2 regions of the Vibrio maritimus genome follow, and region 2 is predicted to be linked to the other one. Evidence: predicted binding sites of a transcription regulator. Region 2 holds the regulator's gene; the other holds the start of a gene.

Evidence for each region. Region 2 encodes CRP, which controls carbon source genes, mostly activating them, when cyclic AMP is high. Its sites were predicted from a motif close to TGTGANNNNNNTCACA; they were not measured.
Region 1: LY387_RS05310 (ROK family protein) is a predicted target of CRP. The motif match lies at 2,468-2,483, and genes of this name have one in related genera.

The regions. Positions count from the first base shown of each region.
Region 1 is NZ_CP090438.1:1,139,205-1,144,687, reverse strand. Features, by position in the region: gene LY387_RS05315 (chemotaxis protein CheV) at 117-1,055, opposite strand; gene LY387_RS05310 (ROK family protein) at 1,175-2,392, opposite strand; gene LY387_RS05305 (patatin-like phospholipase family protein) at 2,641-3,828, opposite strand; gene LY387_RS05300 (YnhF family membrane protein) at 3,853-3,942, opposite strand; gene LY387_RS05295 (outer membrane protein) at 4,093-4,680, shown strand; gene LY387_RS05290 (hypothetical protein) at 4,816-5,483, shown strand, end outside.
Region 2 is NZ_CP090438.1:292,777-298,259, reverse strand. Features, by position in the region: gene LY387_RS01355 (PLP-dependent aminotransferase family protein) at 1-400, shown strand, start outside; gene LY387_RS01350 (hydrolase) at 397-1,374, shown strand; gene LY387_RS01345 (YheU family protein) at 1,448-1,660, shown strand; gene LY387_RS01340 (phosphoribulokinase) at 1,788-2,657, shown strand; gene crp (cAMP-activated global transcriptional regulator CRP) at 2,901-3,533, shown strand; gene LY387_RS01330 (DUF1338 domain-containing protein) at 3,606-4,397, opposite strand; gene astD (succinylglutamate-semialdehyde dehydrogenase) at 4,408-5,483, opposite strand, start outside.

The sequences.
Region 1 (5,483 bases), 850 kb from region 2:
AACCTTTAGTCGGTAGTAAAATATTTTTATCTTCTATAGGGTCAAGCCTATAGATACGTCCAAATTATAGCCTATTTTTTAACGTATGGTGTAATTTATTTAACAGCACAAATTAATTACAAATCTCGTCGAATACGCTCTTGAACCACATCGACCAACAAATCTGGCTGGAACTTGGAGATAAAGCGGTCACAGCCCACCTTCTCAACCATAGCATCGTTGAAGCTACCACTTAATGAGGTGTTGAGAGTGATATACAGATCTTTCATTCGAGGGTCGCTTCGAACCTCGTGAGTCAGCTTATAGCCGTCCATCTCTGGCATTTCAGCGTCAGTAATCATCATCAAGAGTTCGCTGCAAACATCAATGCCTTCGTCGCACCATTGCTTTAGAAGGTTATAAGCCATCGCACCATCGAAACATTCAATGATTTCAACCCCTAGCTGAGCGAGCGTTGCTTTCACCTGATGACGAGCGGTAGACGAGTCGTCTACGATGAGGATCTTCTTACCTTGCAGGTGAGGGAGTAATGAACGGTCTAAGGTTTCTTCTGAGATAGCGATATCGTAATCGATGATCTCTGCTAACACTTTTTCAACATCGATGATTTCAACTAGGCTGACGGCATCATTTTCTTCAACCTTAGTGATTGCCGTGAGATAGTTGGCTCGCCCAACAGTTCTAGGAGGAGGCTGAATTTCTGTCCAAGCAGTATTAACAATGTTCTTTACTTCACCAACCAAGAACCCTTGAACCGAGCGGTTGTATTCCGTAACGATAAGATTTTGATCGCCTTCTTCGTTCAATGTTGGAAATCCAATTGCACGTCGAAGGTCGATGACTGGCAGTGATTCTCCACGTAATGAAGCAACACCGCGAATGCTAGGATGTGAGCCAGGAAGTTGTGTCAAAGGTGGCAGCTTAAGTACCTCTTTGACCTTAAAGACATTAATAGCAAAGGTCTGTCGGCTGTTAAGGGTAAACATTAACAGCTCAAGTCTATTTTCACCCACAAGTTGGGTACGTTGGTCGACAGAACTCAATACGCTCGACATTAGGCTTCCTTGGCATAAACAATAACTGATTTCTTATCTCATGTTATCGGCAGGAAGCACAAGAAGTTTACTGACTTTCACAACAAAAGTATGACCGTCAGCAAAGAGTGTGAAAAGCGTTATCCTTCAATGACTTTCATTAATAGAAGCCCATCATAAAGCGCTTGTTTAACCAAAGCAGCACCGGGCATAGTTGCTTGTTTGTAGAAACGAGACTCGACCAACTGAAGATCTTCCGTGTAGACAGGAAGGCTCTGTTCAGAAATACAGCGCTCTATTGCCGGGTAGAGAATGTCTTTCGCTTGGTTTATCACACCACCGATCAACACCTTTTCTGGGTTAAATAAATTGATGACGATAGCGATCGCGCTACCAAGATGCTCGCCTAGCTTTTCAATGACGTTGATAGCAAGCGCATCCCCTTTAACAGCGGCTTCGCAAATTGCTTCGACAGAGATGTCCTCATACTCTGACAGAATTGAGGCCTCTCCGCGAGCCAAGCGCTTTGTGACCTCATCACGAATAGCTTGTGAGCTTGCGACAGTCTCAAGACAACCCTTATTGCCACAGTGGCAATCTTCACCCTGGCGGTTTATCTGAATATGACCCAACTCACCGATGTTGCCATGTCGGCCTTGCAAAACACGACCATCAAGAATGATGCCTGCACCTAGACCGTGGTGAATGGAAATAAGTACAGAGTTGTCACAGTCTTGAGAGTGACCGAAAAGGTTTTCTGCCAATGCCCAAGCACGAGTATCGTTGGCCACAAATACCGGTAACCCGGTCACCTTAAAGATTTCTTCAGCAACATTTAGATTCTTCACATTGTAATGCGGCATTTGCAACACAACACCTTGATCAGAATTCACCAACCCTGGCAGGGTTAGTGCGATGCTGGTGACACGGTCAAGCTGCTCGCTATAGCTTTCAAAAAACTCTTCAATCTCATAAAGCAATCGAGCCATCACGTCATCTTGGTCCACTTCGTGGACTTCGATTTTGGTGTCGATAAGAACATCACCACCCAGTTCGTGCAGTGCAATAGCTAGATAGCCTCTTCCGAGACGCATGGAGAGAAATTGCCAACCTTGGTTATTGGTTTGCAAGCCAACGGCAGGTCGACCACGACTAGTCGCCTCTTGAACCGTTGTTTCGTGGATCAAATGTGCTTCGATGAGTTCTCGCGTAATCTTGGTGATACTAGCCGGTGCTAGACTACTGAGTTTAGATAGGTCGATACGCGAAATAGGCCCAAATTGGTCTATCAGTTTATACACGCGACCAGCATTGATCTGCTTAATATGATCAATGTGCCCGGGTTGAGCCATGTACATTTTGAACTCCAAAAAACAACAACCTATTAATTTTTTTACTTTGCGAAGTAATTGTGAAGCAGTTTATAGGATTGCCGTGACAAATATCACGCATATAGATGGATCTTTGGGGGGCACGTCAAGTTACGCCTGTGGCTTACATCACAGACACAGTAAGGTTTCGCTCACAATTCAACCAACATTGTTTAACGCCTTGTTACCGAAATGGCAACTTATTTAGCTATTATTAATAAGTGAGGATGGTGAGGTTAACTTGCTTGATTAGGACGCCAGAGATCGTTATTGGCACAGTTTATCTTCTTATGTTGTTTGGCGAGATTATAGCTTTCAACAAATCGATATCCGGCATCCAGACCCACTTGATAGTCATGCAAAATATCATCGACATCACTCAATAAGGATGAGGTTTTAAGTGGTTCATCTGGTGCAATTTGCCATATAAAGCAGTCGTCAGGAGGGGTCTTGAGAAACTCGCTGGTCAGTGAGTAGGTCTGATAATGCACCATAAGCATATCCGCCAAACCTGAATCAAAACGGTCTCCAAACAGGTGACTGAGTCGATATATGTCCCCGGCTCCAAATAACCAACGTCCACCATTAATGAGTTTAAGGTGATCGGCTTGTTTGATGGCATTTGCCTTGAGTCGCTGACCCTCAAAAAAAGCCCCCCAGTTACTAGACCACTGATCGACTTTTTCCTGCCATTGGAGCTGAAGGTTATTCAACGAGCCTCTAAACCAAGTGGGTGACTCGGTAACGATTGGTGCATCTTCTGCTGATAAAGGGTCTTCTGATACGTATTGCTCGGTACGTATCACAATGATACTGCGACACTCCTGTCTCCATGCTTCTTGCACAGGAATGGACGCAGAAACGCCGCCATCAATAAACTCGCGCCCTAGGTGCGACACAGAGCCTTCAAATAAGGTAGGGATCGCACTGGTCGCCATCAAGACTTGATACCAGTCCTCTTGCAGCATAGGTAAATAGTGATCTTTAAGGGTCGCAATGTCGGTCGTAGCAGCAAATGCACGCCTATGGCCGATCACCCGTCTGCCCATATCTACGTCTAACTTATAGGGATAGTCGCAGATTTTATCGAGAGCCCACTTCAAATTGAGGTACTGCTTGCGGCGAATAAAGCTGAAGAGGTGAAAAAACTCGGGATCAGTGGTTAAGTCGAGAATGAAAGATTTACCCAGCTCGGCTTGGCGAGATAGAAAAGCACAGATATTTAGTGCACCTGCAGATGTCCCATAAAATTCATCAAAGGGATCAAAGTTGGACATTAAGAAGGCATCCAATACACCGGATGTGAAGATACCTCTTTGTCCTCCACCTTGCGCGACGAGCGCGGTTTTGCCGTCAAGGTATTTACCAAACTGTTCGTAATCGAGCACAGTCTGGCGGTTAGTGACTATACCTGAGTTCGCCATAATATGCCGCGCTAGGGCTGCTCGTTAAGCGCCGATCGCGATAACGCCAAAAGCGATAATAGCGCTAAACGCAATTGTGACAATCGTCAATGCTACTTTTAGGTCGTATTCCATAACTCCTCCAGATGTAACTTTTCATTACCATTGTGACATGTACTGCTACTATACAAATAACCGCTTCAAAATTATGGTGTTAGTGTCACACTATAATTAATGCTAGTACAACTAATGTAATTTTCGAGCTTTGGCTTGGGGGAAATTAGGATGAAACTAACGCCAATCGTGATAGGTTCTTTTGCTGCAATGTTCTGTCTTTCGGCGCAAAGCAACGTCATTGTTACACCGTTTGTCGGTTATACGCTTGGCGGTGCAGCCAAGGACGGAGAAGGAAAAAGCTATGATATTTCTCCATCCGCTAATGCAGCACTTGCTGTCGAATTCCCATTTCGCAATGGTCGGATGGGCGTCTACTACTCCAAGCAAGACTCTTCACTCGATACCTTAAATCTTGATTCAAGTATTCAATACTTACAATTTCAAAGTAGCGCTGAATATGCTTGGACCGACAAAACCTCCGGCTATATTGGAGCAGGACTTGGGGCGTCACATACTTCCGGAGAGTGGACAAACTCTCATACTGGGTTTGCTGCCAGTATCTTTGGTGGCATGGAGTATCACATAACGAAAAACTTCGCGCTCAACGGCCAGATTAGATGGCAAGGTACAGTGGTAAGCAGTGACTCCATATCGATCTGTAACTTACCCACTGACGATCAAAGTTGTTTTATCGGGTTTAAGACCAAATGGATGAATCAATTTCAAACACAGGTTGGTTTGACGATGAGGTTCTAAAAAAGATGATTGGTCACCATCGGCTCTAATTTGCGCTGATTAGCCAACCTTATAATTGCTATAAGAAGTGATAAATAGGCGACTTACAATCGGATTGATATAAATACGTCAACTAAAATCAAACCAAGGGTGCGTATGAAATATCTAATTCCACTAGCTAGCCTCGTGTTGCTATTCGGTTGCAACTCATCAGATGATAGCTCCGATAACGAGCTGCCCCAATCGCTTCCACCCACTCACCTTCCTAGCGACTTAATTCCTGAACGTCCGCACCCTGATGCTGGAGAGCCTGGTCATCTGCCTGGAGATTTGATACCAGATAGACTTCCAATCGCTTGGTACGAAGAGGTCTCTGCTCGATTCGGGATGACAGTCGAGGCGCTAGATTCGGTTTGTCGATACAAGGGCGAGCATCCTCAAATGGATATCCACGTATCATGTAACTGGACTAATGACGAGTTGACCATCATCTATTTCGCTTCGAGAGGTATTGGTGAGCCTGAGTACTTTTACGACCATGCTTTTAACTGGATTGTCAGTGACGAACAGATAGTGAATGGAAAACTGTGGCCGGGTGTAAACCACAAAGCTGTAGGTCTTGAGGATAATGAAGTCCATATCGAGCCAGATGGTGCAAGATACAACATTGGATATGGTTGTGACCAAGGACAGTGCGATAGCATCGTACACACCCTAAATATCCACTCTAACAACAACCACGTTATTTCAGATGGAACGCCATTTTACGGCTTGAGTGATTTTGATATTTCAACCTATCAGCAGTCAGAGAAGTTCTTCTTTAA
Region 2 (5,483 bases):
TAGCTGGATGATAAGCCCGCTGCTCACTGCCCTAACCTGTGAGATGCTGACCTCAGGTGATGCCGAGCGTAACCTCAACATCATTCACAATGAGATGAAAAAGCGCATCGCTGTTGCAGTAGACGCACTGAGCGAGTTTAACCTTCGTTACCAGCAAGGTGGGTTTCATGTTTGGCTAACTCTACCTGAGCACTGGCGACTGAGTGAGTTTGTCAGCAGAGCGGCAGAGCAAGGCGTTATCGTCAAATCAGGTGAGCTGTTCGCACCTCCTGGCGGTTCCGTCGCGCCTGCGGTGCGTCTGTCGCTTAGCTCACCTCAAACGATCGAACAGCTACAATTAGGCGTAGATACTTTAAAAACATTACTACAATCCAATCCCGTAAGTGAATTTACGTTATGAGCAGCAAACACTTTATCGCCGCCAAAGGGCTAGCCAATCCACACATCCAAACGCTTATCCCACGCTTTGTGCGCCGCAAAGCTTTGTTTGAGCCAATTTGGGAAACGCTCGACACCCCAGATGGGGATTTTGTCGAGTTGGCATGGAGTGAAGATCCCCATGGAAAAAGTGCCCAAGGCAAGCCTGTGTTTATTCTATTCCATGGCTTAGAAGGCTGCTTTTACAGCCCCTATGCCAATGGACTGATGCACGCCTTTGCTAAGCAGGGCTGGCTGTCCGTCATGATGCACTTTCGCGGCTGTGGGCCGAATCCGAATCGACTTGCCAGGGCTTATCATTCCGGTGAGATTGGTGACGCAAGACAGTTCATTGAGCTTTTGGATCATCGTTACCCAAATAGTAAAAAGGTTGCCATAGGCGTTTCCCTTGGCGGCAATATGCTCACCAACTATCTTGCTCACTATGGTAATGATACTAAGCTGAATGGTGCGACCGTCATCTCTGCCCCGCTCGACCTCGCAGCGTGCGCGAGACGTATAGAACAAGGCTTCTCTAAGGTCTATCGCTCTTACCTGCTCAGCTCAATGAAAAAGAATGCGCTTAACAAACTTCATCTACTGAGTGAAGTTCTCGGGCTGACCGAAGAGCGCATCAAGAACATGAAAAAACTCTACGAGTTCGATGATTTGATCACTGCACCTCTGCATGGATTCAAAGGTGCCGATGACTATTATCAGCGCTGCTCTGGTCTACCTCGCCTACGAGAAATCACGGTACCGACCCAGTTTATTCATGCCAAGGATGACCCCTTTATGACACACGAGGTCATTCCAACCTTTACACTTCCCAACCATATCGACTACCAATTGCTTGAGCGAGGTGGTCATGTCGGTTTTATGACTGGCAGTCTCAGGCGCCCGCGTTTTTGGCTAGAAGAGACCCTGCCAAGTTACTACCAGCATCTGATTGATTAGCCAAAAAGAGCAACCACACCATTTGTGAATCAGCAGTGGTATAATCCTGCGGTCATAGAATTGAGAGGTATTTATGATCATCCCATGGCAACAAATTGACGCAGATACGCTGGATAACCTTATTAAAGAGTTCGTGCTGCGCGAGGGCACCGACTATGGTGAGTCGGAGGTGTCGCTAGACGACAAGGTTCGCCATGTTCGCAGCCAACTCGAGAGCGGTGAAGCCGTCATCGTGTTCTCTGAGCTGCACGAGACCGTCGACATTAAATCTCGTCGCGCGCTGTAATTTTTCGGTAGCGACGTAAGTAGCTGCTATATTGAAAGGCTATTGAACTGAAATTGGCCCATAAGGTCTAACTCCTTATGTGAGTTAGCAAATTTATAACGACAATTACAAATACACAGGAAGTGTTATGTCAGCAAAACACCCGATCATTGCTGTAACGGGCTCCTCTGGAGCTGGAACGACAACAACGTCAGAAGCATTCCGCAAGATGTTCAACATGATGAGCATCAAGCCTGCGTTTATTGAAGGTGACAGTTTTCACCGTTTTACGCGTCCAGAGATGGATATCGAGATCCGCAAGGCAAAAGAGCAAGGCAAACACATCAGTTACTTTGGTCCTCAAGCCAACGATTTCCCAGCCCTAGAAGAGTTTTTTCGCAACTATGGGCAAAATGGTACGGGGCAGTTTCGCCGCTACCTGCATACCTTTGATGAAGCCGTACCCTACAACCAAATGCCAGGCACCTTTACCCCGTGGCAAGACCTGCCAGAAAATAGCGATGTACTATTTTACGAAGGCCTGCATGGCGGCGTCGTCGACGGTGATGTGAATGCCGCTCAGCACGTTGACTTGCTGATTGGCATGGTGCCTATCGTTAACCTTGAGTGGATTCAAAAGTTCGTGCGAGATACCCGCGATCGCGGTCACTCAAGAGAAGCGGTCACCGATTCGATTGTTCGTTCAATGGATGACTACTTAAGCTATATCACGCCACAGTTTTCGCGTACTCACATCAACTTCCAGCGTGTACCCACCGTCGATACCTCCAACCCGCTCAACGCCAAAGGCATTCCGAGCTTGGATGAGAGCTTTGTGGTGATTCGCCTACGTGGTATCAAGAATGTCGACTTCCCTTACCTGCTCGCTATGATTGATGGCTCATTTATGTCTCGCCACAACACCATAGTGGTCCCTGGGGGTAAGATGAGTTTTGCGATGGAATTAATCGTCAGGCCAATACTTCAACAGCTCATAGAAACTGGCAAAATAGGTTAGGTTTTGTGAGCCGAATCTCGATGATTTTTTATACCGTGATCATGTGCACAGTTTTGTATAGATAAATGGGCTTATGACACGATTAAAATCAAGAAAAGTGGCGCAAAAAAGGATACTATTTCTTTGAAACAGAAGATCGCTTGCGCCATCTTCAAAGTGCTTTTATGCTAGTAAGTCTTAACAAACGGGCTTGCTAACAAATATGGAAAGCAGCAAGCATACCCTGCAGAGGAAGTAAGATATATGGTTCTAGGTAAACCTCAAACCGACCCAACGTTAGAGTGGTTCCTTTCACACTGCCACATTCACAAGTATCCATCGAAGAGCACGCTTATCCACGCGGGCGAGAAAGCAGAGACGCTTTACTACATCGTAAAAGGTTCTGTAGCGGTACTTATCAAAGATGAAGAAGGCAAAGAGATGATCTTGTCTTACCTTAACCAAGGTGACTTCATTGGTGAACTAGGCCTGTTCGAAGAAGACCAAGAACGTACAGCATGGGTACGAGCAAAATCACCTTGTGAAGTTGCGGAAATCTCATTCAAGAAGTTCCGTCAGCTTATCCAAGTTAACCCAGACATTCTAATGCGCTTATCTGCTCAGATGGCAAGTCGTCTACAAGTGACTAGCCAAAAAGTAGGTGACCTAGCGTTCCTAGACGTAACGGGTCGTATTGCACAGACGCTACTAAACCTAGCGAAACAACCAGATGCAATGACTCACCCAGACGGCATGCAAATCAAGATCACTCGTCAAGAGATTGGCCAAATCGTTGGTTGTTCTCGTGAAACAGTAGGTCGTATTCTTAAGATGCTAGAAGAGCAGAACCTAATTTCTGCACACGGTAAGACTATCGTGGTTTACGGTACTCGTTAAGAGCGCGTCGCAAGATTTAAAAAGCCACCTTCGGGTGGCTTTTTTGTTTTTGGGGTTTGGTATTTTTGGAGACTACTGATGCGTACTCTCAAAAATTTTGTCCGCCGAAGCAGCAACAAAGCCTTGATAGTAACTGCCATCGGCTAACTGATAGCGCTTAGCAAACTCATAGAATCCACCAGGAATCACCTGATCACCATCAGTAAATGCCACGGACACTTTGTCTGCCATCGTCGAGGATTGCTCCAAAAGAACCTCTGGTGAGCCTTTTACCTCACCACCTGATTCATTTATCGCAAACCCTGCATCACGAAGGTGCTGGTTTACGCCAACGACCTCGGCAAAGCGATCAAGCTGGTTCACGCTCACCGTAAAGTGATTCGCGCCATAACCATGAGCGGCAAGCCATGAAGCGTACTCACTTTCTTGCGCCAGTGTTTGGAAGTCTTGATAGCTTAGATCCCACAAGCGGCCACCATATAAAAACTCAGCAGAAGATAGCTTAGCGCTGTCCACCTGAGCCACTAGCTTGGCCACGATATCTTGTAGCGATTTAGAGCACTCTTCTACTCGCAATTCACTGATAAACACCTTAGGAAGCAAAGCATTGCTATGTTCTAGGTGAATCGCGGTCAGCTTTTTGGATTCAAAATCGTAATGGCCACTCACCTCGTAACCAAGGTCTAGAAACGGCTTAGCCAGCGTGTCGATACCCAGCGGTGCAACATTAAAGGTTCGCAGAGCAATATGGTCATTGATGAGCGACTCATCTTCTCTCAGCAAGTCATGAACCTTGTGAGCTGAAGGACATAAGCGAGTAATGTAGTCTTGCCACAAATGGCCAAATAACGCGTCAACAGTCATATCCAGATCCTTATAGTTCAATGCCAGGGCTCAGCGTCGCAGGAAGAACGGTGTTATCGCCTTCCATCGATGCCATAGGGTAAGCGCAGTAATCCGCTGCGTAGAACGCACTTGGGCGAAGGTTGCCAGAAGCGCCCGGACCACCAAACGGCGCATCACCGCTCGCGCCGGTTAGCTGACGATTACGGTTTACAATGCCTGCTCGGATGTGGTCTGTGAAGTATTGCCACTCCTCATCGCGCTCTGAGATAAGACCTGCCGATAGACCAAATCGAGTGTCGTTAGCCAGTTCTACCGCTTGCTCTAGGGTCTCGTAGCGTAACAGTTGTAGCAGCGGCCCAAAGTACTCTTCATCAGGAAGCTCAGCGATATCTGTCGCATCTAGTAGTGCTGGGGTCACGAACGCCGCATTCAAGCGTTTTGCTTCGACTAAGCTCTTACCGCCTAGCTTCACCAGTTCAGCCTGCGCTGCAATAATATGGTCTGCGGCCTGCTCTGAGATCTGTGGTCCCATAAATGGTGCAGGCTCTGCAAACGGCTCATCAATGCGAATCTTCTTAATGGCTGACACTAAGCTTTCTACTAATTGATCACCTTTTTCACCAAATGGCACATAAAGGCGTCGTGCGCAGGTACAACGCTGTCCAGCACTGATGTAGGCCGATTGCAAAATGGTGTACACCGCTGCATCCACATCACCAAACGCTTCACTGACAACAAGTGGGTTGTTACCACCCATCTCAAGCGCCAGCATCTTGCCAGGTTGGCCCGCAAATTGACGATGAAGAATATGACCTGTATTGGCACTACCCGTAAACAACACGCCATCGATGCCCTTTGAATCAGCAAGAGCAATACCGGTTTCTTTACCACCTTGAACCAGGTTAATGACACCGGCAGGCAATCCCACCTCTTCCCAAATTTTCATCGCGATTTCACCCACCAGTGGTGTTTGCTCTGAAGGCTTAAAGACTACCGTGTTCCCTGCCAATAAGGCCGGTACGATATGACCATTCGGTAAGTGACCAGGGAAGTTATAAGGGCCAAACACTGCCATAACACCAAGGGGCCTGTGACGGAGGACAA